DNA from 2 places in the Pseudomonas sp. DSP3-2-3 genome. Region 2 is predicted to be linked to the other one. Evidence: predicted binding sites of a transcription regulator. Region 2 holds the regulator's gene; the other holds the start of a gene.
The links. Region 2 encodes FliA, which starts transcription of late flagellar genes. Its sites were predicted from a motif close to CTAAAGTTTNNNNNNNNNNNGCCGNTAA; they were not measured.
Positions count from the first base shown of each region.

Region 1: a site for FliA is predicted at 1,393-1,420, ahead of ACP7E4_RS00035 (methyl-accepting chemotaxis protein). Genes of this name have one in related genera too.

Region 1 is NZ_JAFCXH010000001.1:4,941-11,774, forward strand. It holds gene ACP7E4_RS00025 (TRAP transporter large permease subunit) at 1-390, opposite strand, end outside; gene ACP7E4_RS00030 (TRAP transporter small permease) at 387-950, opposite strand; gene ACP7E4_RS00035 (methyl-accepting chemotaxis protein) at 1,468-3,264, shown strand; gene ACP7E4_RS00040 (GNAT family N-acetyltransferase) at 3,287-3,787, shown strand; gene nanR (transcriptional regulator NanR) at 4,056-4,748, opposite strand; gene ACP7E4_RS00050 (phosphogluconate dehydrogenase C-terminal domain-containing protein) at 4,897-5,772, opposite strand; gene ACP7E4_RS00055 (sugar phosphate isomerase/epimerase family protein) at 5,777-6,583, opposite strand; gene ACP7E4_RS00060 (triose-phosphate isomerase family protein) at 6,568-6,834, opposite strand, start outside.
Region 2 is NZ_JAFCXH010000006.1:198,856-205,689, reverse strand. It holds gene flhF (flagellar biosynthesis protein FlhF) at 1-436, shown strand, start outside; gene fleN (flagellar synthesis regulator FleN) at 552-1,385, shown strand; gene fliA (RNA polymerase sigma factor FliA) at 1,382-2,122, shown strand; gene ACP7E4_RS09845 (chemotaxis response regulator CheY) at 2,414-2,788, shown strand; gene ACP7E4_RS09840 (protein phosphatase CheZ) at 2,808-3,596, shown strand; gene ACP7E4_RS09835 (chemotaxis protein CheA) at 3,630-5,897, shown strand; gene ACP7E4_RS09830 (protein-glutamate methylesterase/protein-glutamine glutaminase) at 5,949-6,834, shown strand, end outside.

The DNA of each region.
Region 1 (6,834 bases), on a different contig from region 2:
CCCGGCCTGGACCATCATCGGCACCAACAGCGCGGCGAGCGCGGCCGCATCGGCCACCGCCGAGCCTGACAAGGACGCCAGAAGACACGAGGCAATGATTGCCACATAGCCCAAACCGCCGCGCTTGTGGCCGACTAACGCCATGGCGATGTTGACGATGCGTTTGGACAGGCCGCCGGCATTCATAATCTCGCCTGCGAGCATGAAGAACGGCACCGCCATCAACGGGAAACTGTCGGCCCCGTTGAGCAGGTTCTGCGCAATGATCTGCGCATCGAACAGGTCCAGTTGCAGCATCAGCGCGACACTGACCAGCAACAAGGCAAAGGCGATCGGGATACCCAAGGCCATGGTGGCGATCAGCGAACCGAGGAAAATGGCCAGGGTCATGGGTGCGTTCTCTTGGTGGTGGACTGCTGTTTCTGGATAGCGTCGATCTCCTCCGCTGCGTCGCTGTCTCTGACCATCACCAGCTCGTCATCCCCCAGCTTGCCGCTTACCACCAGGTACAACTCATAGATGAGGATTGCGCCGGCGCTGGCGCCAAACACCAGGCCTGCGGCATAGAACAGCGCCATGGACAAACCCGATGCGGGCGCCACCACTTCCAGGTTAATGACCGCCTGCTGCCAGCTACCGCTGAACACCAGCCAGCAGATGTAAAGCATCAAGACATGACCGATCACCAGGCAAATGCGCTTGCCGCGCGGTGGCAAGCGCCTGACCAGACTGTCCAGGCCCATATGCGCCCGATCTTTGAGCGCTACCAGCGAGCCAAGAAAAATCATCCAGACAAAAAACCAGCGCGACAGCTCTTCAGAGACGCTGATCCCGGAATTGAACGCATAACGCAGTACCACGTTGCCGAAGACCAGCACGATCATCGCGACCATGCACAGCACAATCAGCGACTTCAGAAGTTTGAAATACAGCCCAACAATTCTTGTCATTGTTACCTCGAAACTGCCTCGAAACCGACACGCTTGACGCGACTTTGCAAAGGCAAACGGGTTTGGCTCCCGTGGCTGCGCCGCGCGTAATACTGGCTGAACCAGCCTTTATGCCTGGGTTAAGAAAAGTCCGCGGGCGAACGGCGACATGACGAGACATGCTGCGTGGTTGGGAGGTGAGCACAAGGGGAGGTAAAAGCGAGCAATGCCTGCTGCATGGGAAGGCCTCTATTATTTTTTATTGTTGTCCTGGCGATGATGACCAAGGTATGTCGCTAAAAATGTACTAACCGGTTAATTCGGTCAACATCCAAATAGGTATTTGATGTCGGGAGCTCATAAAGCGTGCGATTAACGATCACTTTTCCGTGGAAATGGCGATGATTTTGTCCTGTAGCCAAGGCTGATGGTTTTCAGGATCAGTGTGAAGCAGCAGCTTTAATTAAAGCTTTGCCCTTTGCGGTCGACGACTACCCATTGAAGAATGGTTTTTATAACCTTGCGAAGGAGCAGCGGCATGCGGATGTTTAAGGCTTTGTATGAGTCCATCGAGATGCAATTTTTCGATTCACTCACCAAAAAGCTCTCAAGCCTTTTCCTGCTTGTCGTGGTCAGTGGGCTGTTGTACTGGGTTGCCTTGAGGATTCAGGCCGACATCCTCCAGCAGCTGCGCAACTCAAAACTGGATGCGAGCGTACTGGCCCAGATCGAAGGCAGCCTGGACGCACTCAGCGGCGCGATTCTGCTCAGCACTGTGTTCACGCTGTGCATGATCAGCTTCCTGGTCTGGTATTTTCGTCACCTGATCGTGCGCCCGGTCACGCATATGACCAAGGTCCTTGAAGAAATTGCCAGCGGTAGCGGCGACTTGTCCAAAGATTTACCGCTGCTGACCCATGATGAGATCCGCGGGCTGGCAAGTACCTGCAACCGCTTTCTGGGCAAACAACGGGAAATCATCAGTACGATCCAGGCCTTGACTGTGCAAATTGCTGTCGAGTCGGCGCGCTCCCTGAAAAACATCAGCGACTCCAGCGACAGCGCAACCCATCAGGCCCGTTTCGCCAAGGAAGTGATGGACCAAAGCAACATGGCGGTGGGCAATATCCAGGAGGTTTCGCAACAGACCCAGGGGATATCCAGTACGACTGCGCAGAACCTGAGCATGGCCCGCAACTCCTATGCCGAACTGCTGGAAGTCACCGGCAACATCAGTGAAATCTCCAACAACCTCAACGAATTCAGCACCCTTGTCTCCGCATTGAACCATCGTTCGTCGAGCATCAAATCCATCGTAGGCCTGATTCAGAAGATTTCCTCGCAAACCAATCTGCTGGCACTCAACGCTGCGATCGAAGCGGCACGTGCAGGTGAAAGCGGGCGCGGTTTCGCTGTAGTGGCTGATGAAGTGCGCACGCTGGCGCAGAACGTCAGCAAGGCCACTGACGATATCTCGCACAACATCGATGCCATGCTGCTGGAAGTCGGCTCCACCCATGAGCAAACGGCCCACATCAGCCATAGCGCCCGGGAAACCCGCAAGGTCGTCGAACGCGCCTCTGGCCATTTCGAGAGCATGATCGGCGACTTTGAGTCAACCAACGGCAAGCTCGCCGACATTGCCGAACACATTCAGCAGTTTGCCGAGAGCAATACCGGAATCAACGAGCGCGTCACCCAGATCTACGCCGACAGTCAGTCCATTGATCAGCGCATGGTGCTTTCAGCCACGGCGACCCGCGACCTGTTAGGTGTTGCCGAACGGGTGCAGACGCTGCTGGGCAAGTTTGTCCTCGGCCATGGCGCGCTGGACGCAGCGATTACCCGCGCGAGCGAATGCCGCGACATCCTTCAGCAGCGCCTGGCGGTACTGCACCGCGAAGGGCTCAATCTGTTCGACCAGAGCTATAAGCTGATTCCCAACACGGATCCCAAGCAGTACATGACCAGCTACACCGAACGCTTCGCGCAGGCGTGTCAGGAAGAATGCGACAAGCTGACCAAGGGCACAAAAGGTGGCAAGGTTTCGTTCATTGTCGACAACAAGGGCTATTGCCCGGTCAACAACAGCTGGGTTTCGAAACCGCCAACCGGCGACCGCACTGTCGACCTGCCCGTCTGCCGTAACAAGCGAATGTTCAGCGACCCGATCGGCTTGCGGGCAGCGAGTAATGTCCAGCGTTTCCTGCTCCAGACTTACCTGCGCGACACCGGGGAAATCATGACCGAAATCGACGTGCCATTGTTCTTTGACGGCCGCCATTGGGGCAATCTGCGCATGGGTTTTGATGCGGCGGTATTGTTGGCAGAATAAAGCGCGCAAGGAGCAGCCCTCGATGAATACATTCAACGTTCGCAAGCTGGAAAGTACTGACGTCGAGGCGTTGCTGGCATTTGAAGTCCGTAACCGTGACTGGTTCGAATCGCATATCGATGCCCGTGCGCCTGCTTTTTATTCATTGCAGGGTGTCGCCGATCATATTGCGGGTTATCTGGCCGATTTTGTTATCGGGAGCTGGCACCCGTTTATTATCGAAGATTGCAGTGTGCAAATAGTTGGTCGGGCAAATCTGAAAAACATCAACGCTCCAATCGGTTGCGCAGAGGTCGGCTATCGGATTGATCAACGCCTTTGCGGACAAGGGCTGGCAACACTGGCGCTGAAACATCTGATCGAAGAGGCGCAGACGCGCTGGAGGCTTACGCAACTTATTGCCAAGGTCTACGAAGGTAACGTCGGCTCCAGGAAAGTACTCACTCGGTGCGGATTTATCCTTGATCCTTCATCCGAAAAAAACCAGCCGGAGGACGAATACCGACTCGTCCTATCGAGCTAGGCAGGAGATTTCGCCGTATTGTTGGCACGACACTGTCGCCCGGCAAAGACCGAACATGTGGGACCGGATTTATCCGGGAAGAGGCCGGTTCATTCACTGCATTTCGTCGTCAGAAATGCCGCCTTCCCGGATAAATCCGGTCCCACTGGTTCCTCATAGGTCAGATACTTCTGCGGTGTTTGATGAGAGCCCACTTGTTGGCGAGGCGCTGTTTCCGGTATTCCGGCTTGCGAACAAGTTCGCACCTACATGTTTCACGTTACCGGCCTCAATCGCCGACGTGCGTCACCAGATGATCATGCATCGCCTGTTCGGCACCATTGGCATCGCCTTGTTTGATGAACTTGAGAATCTCCTCATGTTCAGCGATGGTCAGTTCTCGCGCCTTGGCTCTCAGCATTTCCTGACGATAATCAGCCATCCATTCAAGAATGGCGCGAGAGATTGCCGCATAAATAGGGTTGCCTGAAATACGGGCGATTTCGCCGTGGAACTCCATGTCGATGGTAATGAAGTCCGGGCTGTCCTGGAACTTGTGCATGTTCGCGACAATGGCTTCCAGGCGCGCGATATCCGCCGGCGTGGCCTTCTGTGCAGCAATTTTGACCAGGCCGGTCTCGAAAAATGTCCGTGCCTGACGAAGATGGTCGACATTGGATGCCGAGCTTGACAGCAGATGACGTGCCGCGAGGTCAATCTGACCGATCATTGAGTGCATGTCGACCTGGCCGACTTTGGCCCGCTCGCCATGCTGGATAGTGATCATGCCCATGCCCGCCAGACGCTGCATTGCTTCGCGAACGACCGGGCGCCCTACCCCGAATGTCTCCATGAGTTCTCGCTCGGCGGGCATTTGGTCGCCAGGCTGAAGATTTTCTTCCTCGATCAGGCTAAGCAGCTGTTCAAAGACCACATCGGAGAGCTTCTTGCGTTGGATCAGGCGCTTTTTAATCTCAGGCATTGCGAAAAGTAGCTCCAGGCAAAGGCATTACGGTAGACACGACGGCCACCATTATAAGCCAGCCTTGAGCACAGCATTGCAGTCAATCACCACCCGGTCCCGTACGACTTGTCATCGGGCCGAGTGGTGTTGCACCTGACTGACTGGATCAAGCCGCGTCAGCTTTGACCTTGCGCACGGCATCAATTTTCAGCATGCGCGCGATAATTAGGTCCAGTTCTTCCTCATCAAAAATGGTTTTCCAGTCCGGTTTGATGATCTTTTCGCGACCGTAGTCGATGGCAATCATGCAGGCATCGGAAAACGGATTGGTACTGCGAAATGCGACCGCCAGGGCAATCTGGATATGTCCGTAAAGCATGGCTTTGGCAGCGGACTCGGGGACGCCAATACGGTTGATCGTTTCATCCAGCGCTTCTTTCATGAAGGTGCCGACCATGCAGGCGACTGTCTCCACCAGTGTGGGCTCAAGATACGCCAGTTGTTTTACCGTAACCCAATGCACGACACCCACTGGCCCGTACATGACCGCGATGATATTGGCCAATTCCGAACGCTGTTTGTCGTTGCCGGTTTCGAACGCTGCGCAAACATCCTGCACGGCGGCATTTCCCCCGAAGGCGTCGGCATGTTCTTCTTTGGTGGTGCGTTCCAGAAATACCGAAGGATGGCAGGGATGCGCCACGGCTTGATGAATGTTTTCCCGTTGGGCCAACAAGCCGGCATAAGAAGCGGCGGGATCAAGGGTCAGCAAGATTGCGCCACTTTTCATTTGTGGCACGATCTGCGCGGAGACGGCCTCAAGGGCGATATCCGGAACAGCAAGTATCACCACGTCGGCTTGTGGCACTACTTGATTGGTGACGGAAAGTTCGCGTCCTGCCGCCACGATTTGCTCTTGCGCTCGGGGAGAGTTCTCGCAATAGGTCACGCTGTAATGACTGGTTTGCAGATTGGCGGAAATACGCATGCCCATCTTGCCACCAGCGCCAACAATGGCAATTTTTTTGAGTTCGTATGTCATGGGGTCACTCCTCACTCTGTTTTGTATTTAGATAGTTCAGGTTGTGTCGAGTCCATTGATCTTCGAGCGCGCAGGTAGTCGCCGCATCCTGCTCCCAGGGAAGCCAGTGCTCGATGATCTGATTGATGTGTCGTTCGTTCGGGCGAACCCTGGCTTTCATGTAGTCGTAGTCCAGCAATCCCTCGCCCATCGGGCAGCCGGCAAAGGTGAAGCCGACCCAACCGTCGCGCCGGGAAAAACTGAAATCCTTTACGTGCAGGTTCAGCACCCGATTGGCCGTCATGTCGATGACATCGGTCGGGTGCTCAAGCGCCGCAACGCAGTTACCAGGGTCAAGACAAATACCCAGCCACGGGCTGTCAACGCGTTCGACCGCGTCGAGAATGGTGCGGGTCGGAACCTGTTCGTAGGTTTCCAGGGCAAGCTTGACGTTCTGCTCGACAAACGCTGGCATGATCGCCTCCAGCAGAGCGCAAGCCTGATCAGGCGTCGGCTTGCTGGTATTGCTGTTGAACATGCTGCGTAGCAGACGAACATCGAGAATCGCTGCGTATTCAAGGTATTTGCGCAGATGGGACGTTTCCAGTCCGCGTGTGCCCAATTCCAGTGTCAGGCCAAGTTCGTCGGCTTGCTGCTTCAGGTCACGAAGTTGCGTGACCGAAAAAGCTTCCAGCCCTTTGTAGTCGCAGATCTGGAAAACACTCGCGCCCAGCGCTGCGGTTTGTTGCAGCATCGCGGGCAGATCGAGTGGATTGGGCACGCGCTCGCTGGCGCGCCAGAAGAACGAATAGGTGCTCAGGCCGATTGCCATTGGGCGCCCTCCTCTATCAATACTCGACGGGACTGTGCCAATGACCGCGCTTCACCGAGGATCGAGGCAAAGGCATCGGGTTGATGGGCAAAGCGGCCGAGGAACAAGCCATCGACGTGAGCCCCGAGCTGCGTCAGCAGGCCTGGCCCGGCGCTGCCGCCATAAATCACTCGGGTATTTTGCAGGCCGGTATCGATGCAGTGCTGACGCATCGCCGCGCAAACCGCGCCGATGTAGTGCGGCGATGCGGG
Region 2 (6,834 bases):
GCTGCGCAAACGCGTGGTGTTGATCGACACCGCAGGTCTGCAAGCCAGCGATCCGGCCCTGCGCATGCAACTCGAAAGCCTCGCCGGGCGTGGCATCAAGGCGCGTAATTATCTGGTGTTGGCAACGACCAGTCAGAAGCAAGTGCTGACCGCGGCCTACCACAGTTACAAACGTTGCGGTCTGGCCGGGTGCATCCTGACCAAACTGGACGAAACCGCCAGCCTGGGCGAAGTGCTCAGCCTGGCGATCAGTCATGAGCTTCCTGTTGCCTACCTGACTGACGGACCGCGAATACCTGATGATTTACACCTTCCGCGTCGGCACCAATTGGTGACTCGTGCGGTCAATGTGCAGATGCAGGAAGAGCCTAGCGAAGAAGCGATGGCGGATATGTTTGCCGACCTGTATCACAACCCCAGCAAGCGGGTGGGTTAGGTGAAACGAACTACTGGAATTTACCTGCATCGATGGTCTGCCACGCATTGTTCCTCAGCGAACGTGCAGCCCCCAATGTGGCTTGGGTCTACGCAAGACAAGGTAATGAAATAACATGGGCAGCATGCATCCCGTACAGGTGATCGCGGTGACCGGCGGCAAAGGTGGCGTCGGTAAGACTAACGTGTCAGTGAACCTCTCGCTGGCCTTGGCCGAGCTTGGCCGGCGCGTCATGCTGCTGGACGCTGACCTTGGCCTGGCCAATGTCGACGTGTTGCTGGGGCTTACGCCCAAGCGCACCCTTGCCGATGTCATTGAAGGCCGTTGCGAATTGCGCGACGTACTGCTTCAAGGGCCGGGCGGGATTCGCATCGTGCCAGCCGCTTCCGGCACGCAGAGCATGGTGCATCTGACGCCGGCGCAGCATGCCGGTCTGATTCAGGCTTTCAGCGATATTGGCGATAACCTTGACGTACTGGTCATCGATACGGCCGCCGGCATTGGCGAGTCGGTGGTGAGCTTTGTGCGGGCCGCCCAGGAAGTCTTGCTGGTGGTGTGCGACGAACCGACCTCGATCACTGACGCCTACGCGCTGATCAAGCTGCTCAACCGCGACTACGGCATGAATCGCTTCCGGGTCCTGGCCAACATGGCCCAGAGCCCGCAGGAAGGCCGCAACCTGTTTGCCAAGCTGACCAAAGTGACCGACCGTTTCCTCGATGTTGCCCTGCAATACGTCGGCGCCGTGCCTTACGACGAGTGCGTGCGCAAGGCGGTGCAGAAGCAGCGTGCCGTTTACGAAGCGTTCCCGCGTTCCAAATGCTCCCTGGCCTTCAAGGCCATCGCGCAGAAAGTCGACACCTGGCCGCTGCCGGCCAATCCGCGCGGTCATCTTGAGTTCTTCGTCGAGCGACTTGTCCACCAGACATTTGCGGGGCCTGTCCAATGACAGCCAGCGGCTATCAGATGTATAGCAAGACCTCCAAGAACTCTCAGTACGAGCTCATCGAGCGCTATGCGCCGCTGGTCAAGCGCATCGCCTATCACTTGCTGGCGCGTTTGCCGGCCAGTGTCCAGGTCGAGGACTTGATCCAGGCCGGGATGATCGGGCTGCTTGAAGTGTCGACCAAATACGACTGCACAAAAGGCGCGAGTTTCGAAACCTATGCGGGTATCCGGATTCGTGGCGCGATGCTCGATGAAGTGCGCAAAGGTGACTGGGCACCACGTTCGGTTCACCGCAATACGCGCATGGTCAGTGACGCAATTCGCTCAATTGAAGCTAAAACAGGTCGTGACGCTAAAGATCACGAGGTTGCGGCCGAACTCCAATTGAGTCTCGATGATTATTACGGGATTTTGAACGATACCCTGGGCAGCCGCTTGTTCAGTTTCGACGACCTGTTGCAGGACGGCGAACATGAAGGGCTGCACGAGGACGGCGCAAGCGGTTCGCTTGAGCCGTCGCGGGATCTGGAAGACGAACGTTTCCAGGCCGCGTTAGCAGATGCGATTGCCAATTTGCCAGAGCGCGAGCGACTGGTGTTGGCGCTGTACTATGACGAGGAGCTGAATCTCAAGGAAATCGGTGAGGTCCTTGGGGTCAGCGAGTCGCGAGTCAGCCAGTTACACAGCCAGTGCGCAGCTCGTTTGCGAGGGCGTTTGGGAGAGTGGCGAGCGCGTTGACAGGTATGGCGCATCCGTAGGGTTGCGCTGTGCGTGTAAGCCGGCTGTGCAAAGCGTTGTGTGGGGAGATGGACAAGGCGGGAACCGGTCATTGGCGCTACTGCGAGCTGTTGGAAGGTGGTTTACCTCTCTGGCGGCAAGTCGAGCTGCTGCCCGGTTTCTTGACTGTTGATTTACCAAGCCCGTCGTCGTTTTAGTACAGCCGATGTGAGCTGTGCCGGTATTGATTGAACAGCGCGTTCAGGTGCTGAACGCGTTAAAGACTGCTTGGAGGTCGAATTGGACAAGAACATGAAAATCCTCATCGTTGATGACTTCTCAACGATGCGGCGGATCATCAAAAACCTGTTGCGTGATTTGGGATTCACCAACACGGCCGAAGCCGATGACGGACTCACCGCGCTGCCAATGTTGCAGAGCGGTGCTTTCGACTTTCTGGTCACTGACTGGAACATGCCAGGCATGTCCGGCATCGACCTGTTGCGTCAGGTGCGCGCCGATGAACGACTCAAGCACCTTCCGGTGCTGATGGTCACGGCCGAAGCCAAGCGCGACCAGATCATCGAAGCGGCCCAGGCTGGCGTCAACGGTTATGTCGTGAAGCCATTTACGGCCCAAGTGCTGAAAGAAAAGATCGAAAAGATCTTCGAGCGCGTCAATAGCTGATGTTTGCCGCGAGGGCGCTATGGAGCATAAAGAGACATCTCAGGGCGACTTTGAGTCAACCCTGAAAAAACACGCGCATGAGCTGGTGATGTGCCTTGAAAAAGGCCGTTTCGGCGAAGCCGTGCAATTGATCCATGAGCTGAACCAGACGCGTGATCGCGGCTTGTATCAGGAAGTCGGCAAGCTCACCCGCGAGCTGCACAGCGCGATTGTCAATTTCCAGATTGACCCGAACATGCCTCAGGCCGAAGAAGTGTCCCAGATCACGGATGCTACCGAGCGTTTGTCGTATGTTGTCAGGCTTACCGAAAATGCGGCCAACCGCACGATGGATCTGGTTGAACAAAGTACGCCCTTGATGAATGGCTTGAGTAACGACGCCAAAGCGTTGAGCCAGGACTGGGGACGTTTCATGCGTCGGGAAATCGGCGCTGAAGAGTTTCGTGAGCTGGCCAAACGTGTCGACGGCTTTTTGACGCGCAGCGAGCGGGAAACTCACGAAGTCGCTGCCCACCTCAATGACATTCTGCTGGCTCAGGATTACCAGGACCTTACCGGTCAGGTCATCAAGCGCGTCACGCAATTGGTCACTGAAGTTGAGAGCAACCTGCTCAAGTTGGTGCTCATGGCCAGTCAGGTCGATCGCTTTGCAGGCATCGAACATGACGATGAATCCATCCTCGCAGAAAAAGATCCACAAAAAGGTCTCTCTCAGGGTGAAGGTCCGCAGATTCATGCCGATAAACGGGAAGACGTTGTGTCCGGACAGGACGATGTAGACGATCTGCTATCGAGCCTTGGCTTCTAGGTCTGTTGACGGTTAATTTTAGGGAGCACCCCAATGAGCTTCGGCGCCGATGAAGAAATCCTTCAGGATTTTCTGGTAGAGGCCGGCGAAATTCTGGAGCAATTGTCCGAACAGCTGGTCGAGCTGGAAAGCCGACCTGATGATGCTGACTTGCTTAATGCAATTTTTCGCGGTTTTCACACTGTAAAAGGCGGCGCCGGCTTCCTCCAGCTCCATGAGCTGGTGGAGTGCTGCCACATCGCCGAGAACGTCTTCGACATCCTGCGCAAGGGTGAACGTCGCGTCGACTCCGAATTGATGGACGTGGTGCTCGAAGCACTGGATGCGGTCAACGGTATGTTCAGCGAAGTTCGCGAGCGTACCGAAGTCACACCCGCCACGCCGGAATTGCTGGCGGCGCTGGCGCGTCTTGCCGAGCCTGCAACCGCAGACGAAGTAGCCGCTGCGCCCGCTCCGGCAGTGATCGAGGAAGCGCCGCCTGCTTCCGACGAAATTACCGACAACGAATTCGAACTGCTGCTGGACTCGCTGAATGCGGTCAAGGCTCAGGCAGCCGAGTCAGCCAGTGCGCCTGCTGCGGCAGCGCCGGTTGCTGCCCCTGCTTCGGCAGCGGCCAGCGATGAAATCAGCGACCAGGAATTCGAATCGCTGCTCGATCAATTGCATGGCAAAGGTCAGTTCGCGGTCGATGCCGTCGCAACGCCAGTGGCTGCTGCGGCTCCGGCTGCCAGCACCGGCGCTGCGGCGAGCAATGAAATCACCGACGATGAATTCGAAGCCTTGTTGGATCAGCTGCACGGCAAGGGCTCGTTTGACGCCACTGCTGCGGTAGCGCCTGCGCCTGTCGTTGCAGCGCCGGCTGCTCCGGCTGCTTCGAAAAGCAATGAAATCTCAGATAACGAATTCGAAGACCTGCTGGATCAGTTGCACGGCAAAGGCAAGTTCGAGCCTGAAGCCATAGCTGCTGCGCCAGTCGCGGCAGCTGTTGCCAAGCCAGCGCCTGCTCCGGTTGCCGCAGCCAAACCGGCGCCAGCTCCGGCTCCGGCAGCTGCGCCAGCGCCCGCCAAGGCCGCTGCACCTGTTCCAGCCAAGGCTCCGGCTGCGGCGAGTCCGGACAAGCCGGCTTCCGAAGCGGAAACCACTGTGCGGGTTGATACCGCGCGGCTGGACGAGATCATGAACATGGTCGGCGAGCTGGTACTGGTGCGTAACCGTCTGGTGCGCCTGGGCCTGAACAGCGGCGATGAAGCCATGTCCAAGGCGGTGTCCAACCTGGATGTGGTCACCGCCGATCTGCAGACTGCGGTGATGAAAACCCGCATGCAGCCGATCAAGAAAGTTTTCGGGCGCTTCCCGCGTCTGGTTCGCGACCTGGCCCGCCAGCTCAAGAAAGAGATCAACCTGGAACTGGTCGGCGAAGAAACCGACCTGGACAAGAACCTCGTCGAGGCCCTTGCCGATCCGCTGGTCCACTTGGTGCGCAACGCGGTCGACCACGGTATCGAAACCCCGGAAGAACGCGAAGCCTCAGGCAAGTCCCGTGGCGGTCGTGTGATTCTCTCGGCGGAACAGGAAGGCGACCATATCCTGCTGTCGATTTCCGATGACGGCAAAGGCATGGACCCCAATGTCCTGCGCGCCATCGCGGTCAAACGCGGTGTGATGGACAAGGACGCGGCCGATCGCCTGAGCGACAGCGACTGCTACAACCTGATTTTTGCACCGGGTTTCTCGACCAAGACCGAGATTTCCGATGTGTCGGGTCGTGGCGTGGGCATGGACGTGGTGAAAACCAAGATCGCCCAGCTCAACGGCACGATCAATATCTACTCCACCAAGGGCCAGGGCTCGAAGATCGTCATCAAGGTGCCATTGACCCTGGCGATCATGCCGACGCTGATGGTGATGCTCGGCAACCAGGCTTTTGCTTTCCCGCTGGTCAACGTCAACGAGATCTTCCACCTGGACCTGTCGACCACCAACGTTGTCGATGGTCAGGAAGTGGTCATCGTGCGCGACAAGGCGCTGCCACTGTTCTATCTCAAGCGCTGGCTGATCAGCTCGGCCGCTCACGAAGAGCAGCGCGAAGGTCATGTGGTGATCCTGTCGGTCGGCACCCAGCGAATCGGTTTTGTCGTCGATCAGCTGGTAGGTCAGGAAGAAGTGGTAATCAAGCCGCTGGGCAAGATGTTGCAAGGTACGCCAGGCATGTCGGGCGCCACCATTACCGGTGACGGTCGCATTGCCTTGATTCTCGATGTACCGAGCATGCTCAAGCGTTACGCCGCCCGGCGTATTTGATTCCGGTGTCGCGGGCGACGTCTGTCGCCTGCGTAACCTAATGGAGTGTTTATGGCAGTCAAGGTCCTGGTGGTGGATGATTCCGGTTTTTTCCGCCGCCGCGTCACGGAAATCCTTTCTTCGGACCCGAACATCCAGGTTGTCGGTACGGCAACCAACGGCAAGGAAGCGATCGAGCAAGCTCTGGCGCTCAAGCCTGATGTGATCACCATGGACTACGAAATGCCGATGATGGATGGCATCACTGCCGTGCGTCATATCATGCAGCGCATTCCGACCCCGGTATTGATGTTCTCCTCGCTGACTCACGAAGGTGCCCGCGTTACGCTGGATGCACTGGACGCCGGCGCGGTGGATTTCCTGCCCAAGAATTTCGAAGACATCTCGCGCAACCCCGAGAAGGTCAAGCAAATGCTGTGCGAAAAAGTGCACAGCATTTCTCGCAGCAATCGGCGTCTGGGCAGTTACAGCGCGTCAGCACCGACACCGGCGGCGCCTGCGCCGGCCACCACCAGGCCCGGCACGCCTGTCACGGCGCGCAGCACTCTGGCCTCGCGTCCATCGGCTTCGTCAGCGCCAGCCGCGGCAAGCAGCCACGCGCCTTCGTCCCCGGCACCCAAACGCAAAGCCTACAAACTGGTCGCCATCGGCACGTCCACCGGCGGCCCGGTCGCGCTGCAACGGGTCCTGACCCAACTGCCCGCCAACTTCCCGGCGCCTATTGTGCTGATCCAGCACATGCCCGCAGCGTTCACCAAGGCGTTCGCCGAACGCCTGGACAAGCTGTGCCGCATCAACGTCAAGGAAGCTGAAGACGGTGACATCCTGCGTCCGGGGCTGGCCTTGCTGGCGCCGGGTGGTAAGCAGATGATGATCGACGGCCGTGGAGCGGTGAAGATTCTGCCCGGTGACGAGCGCCTCAATTACAAACCCTGCG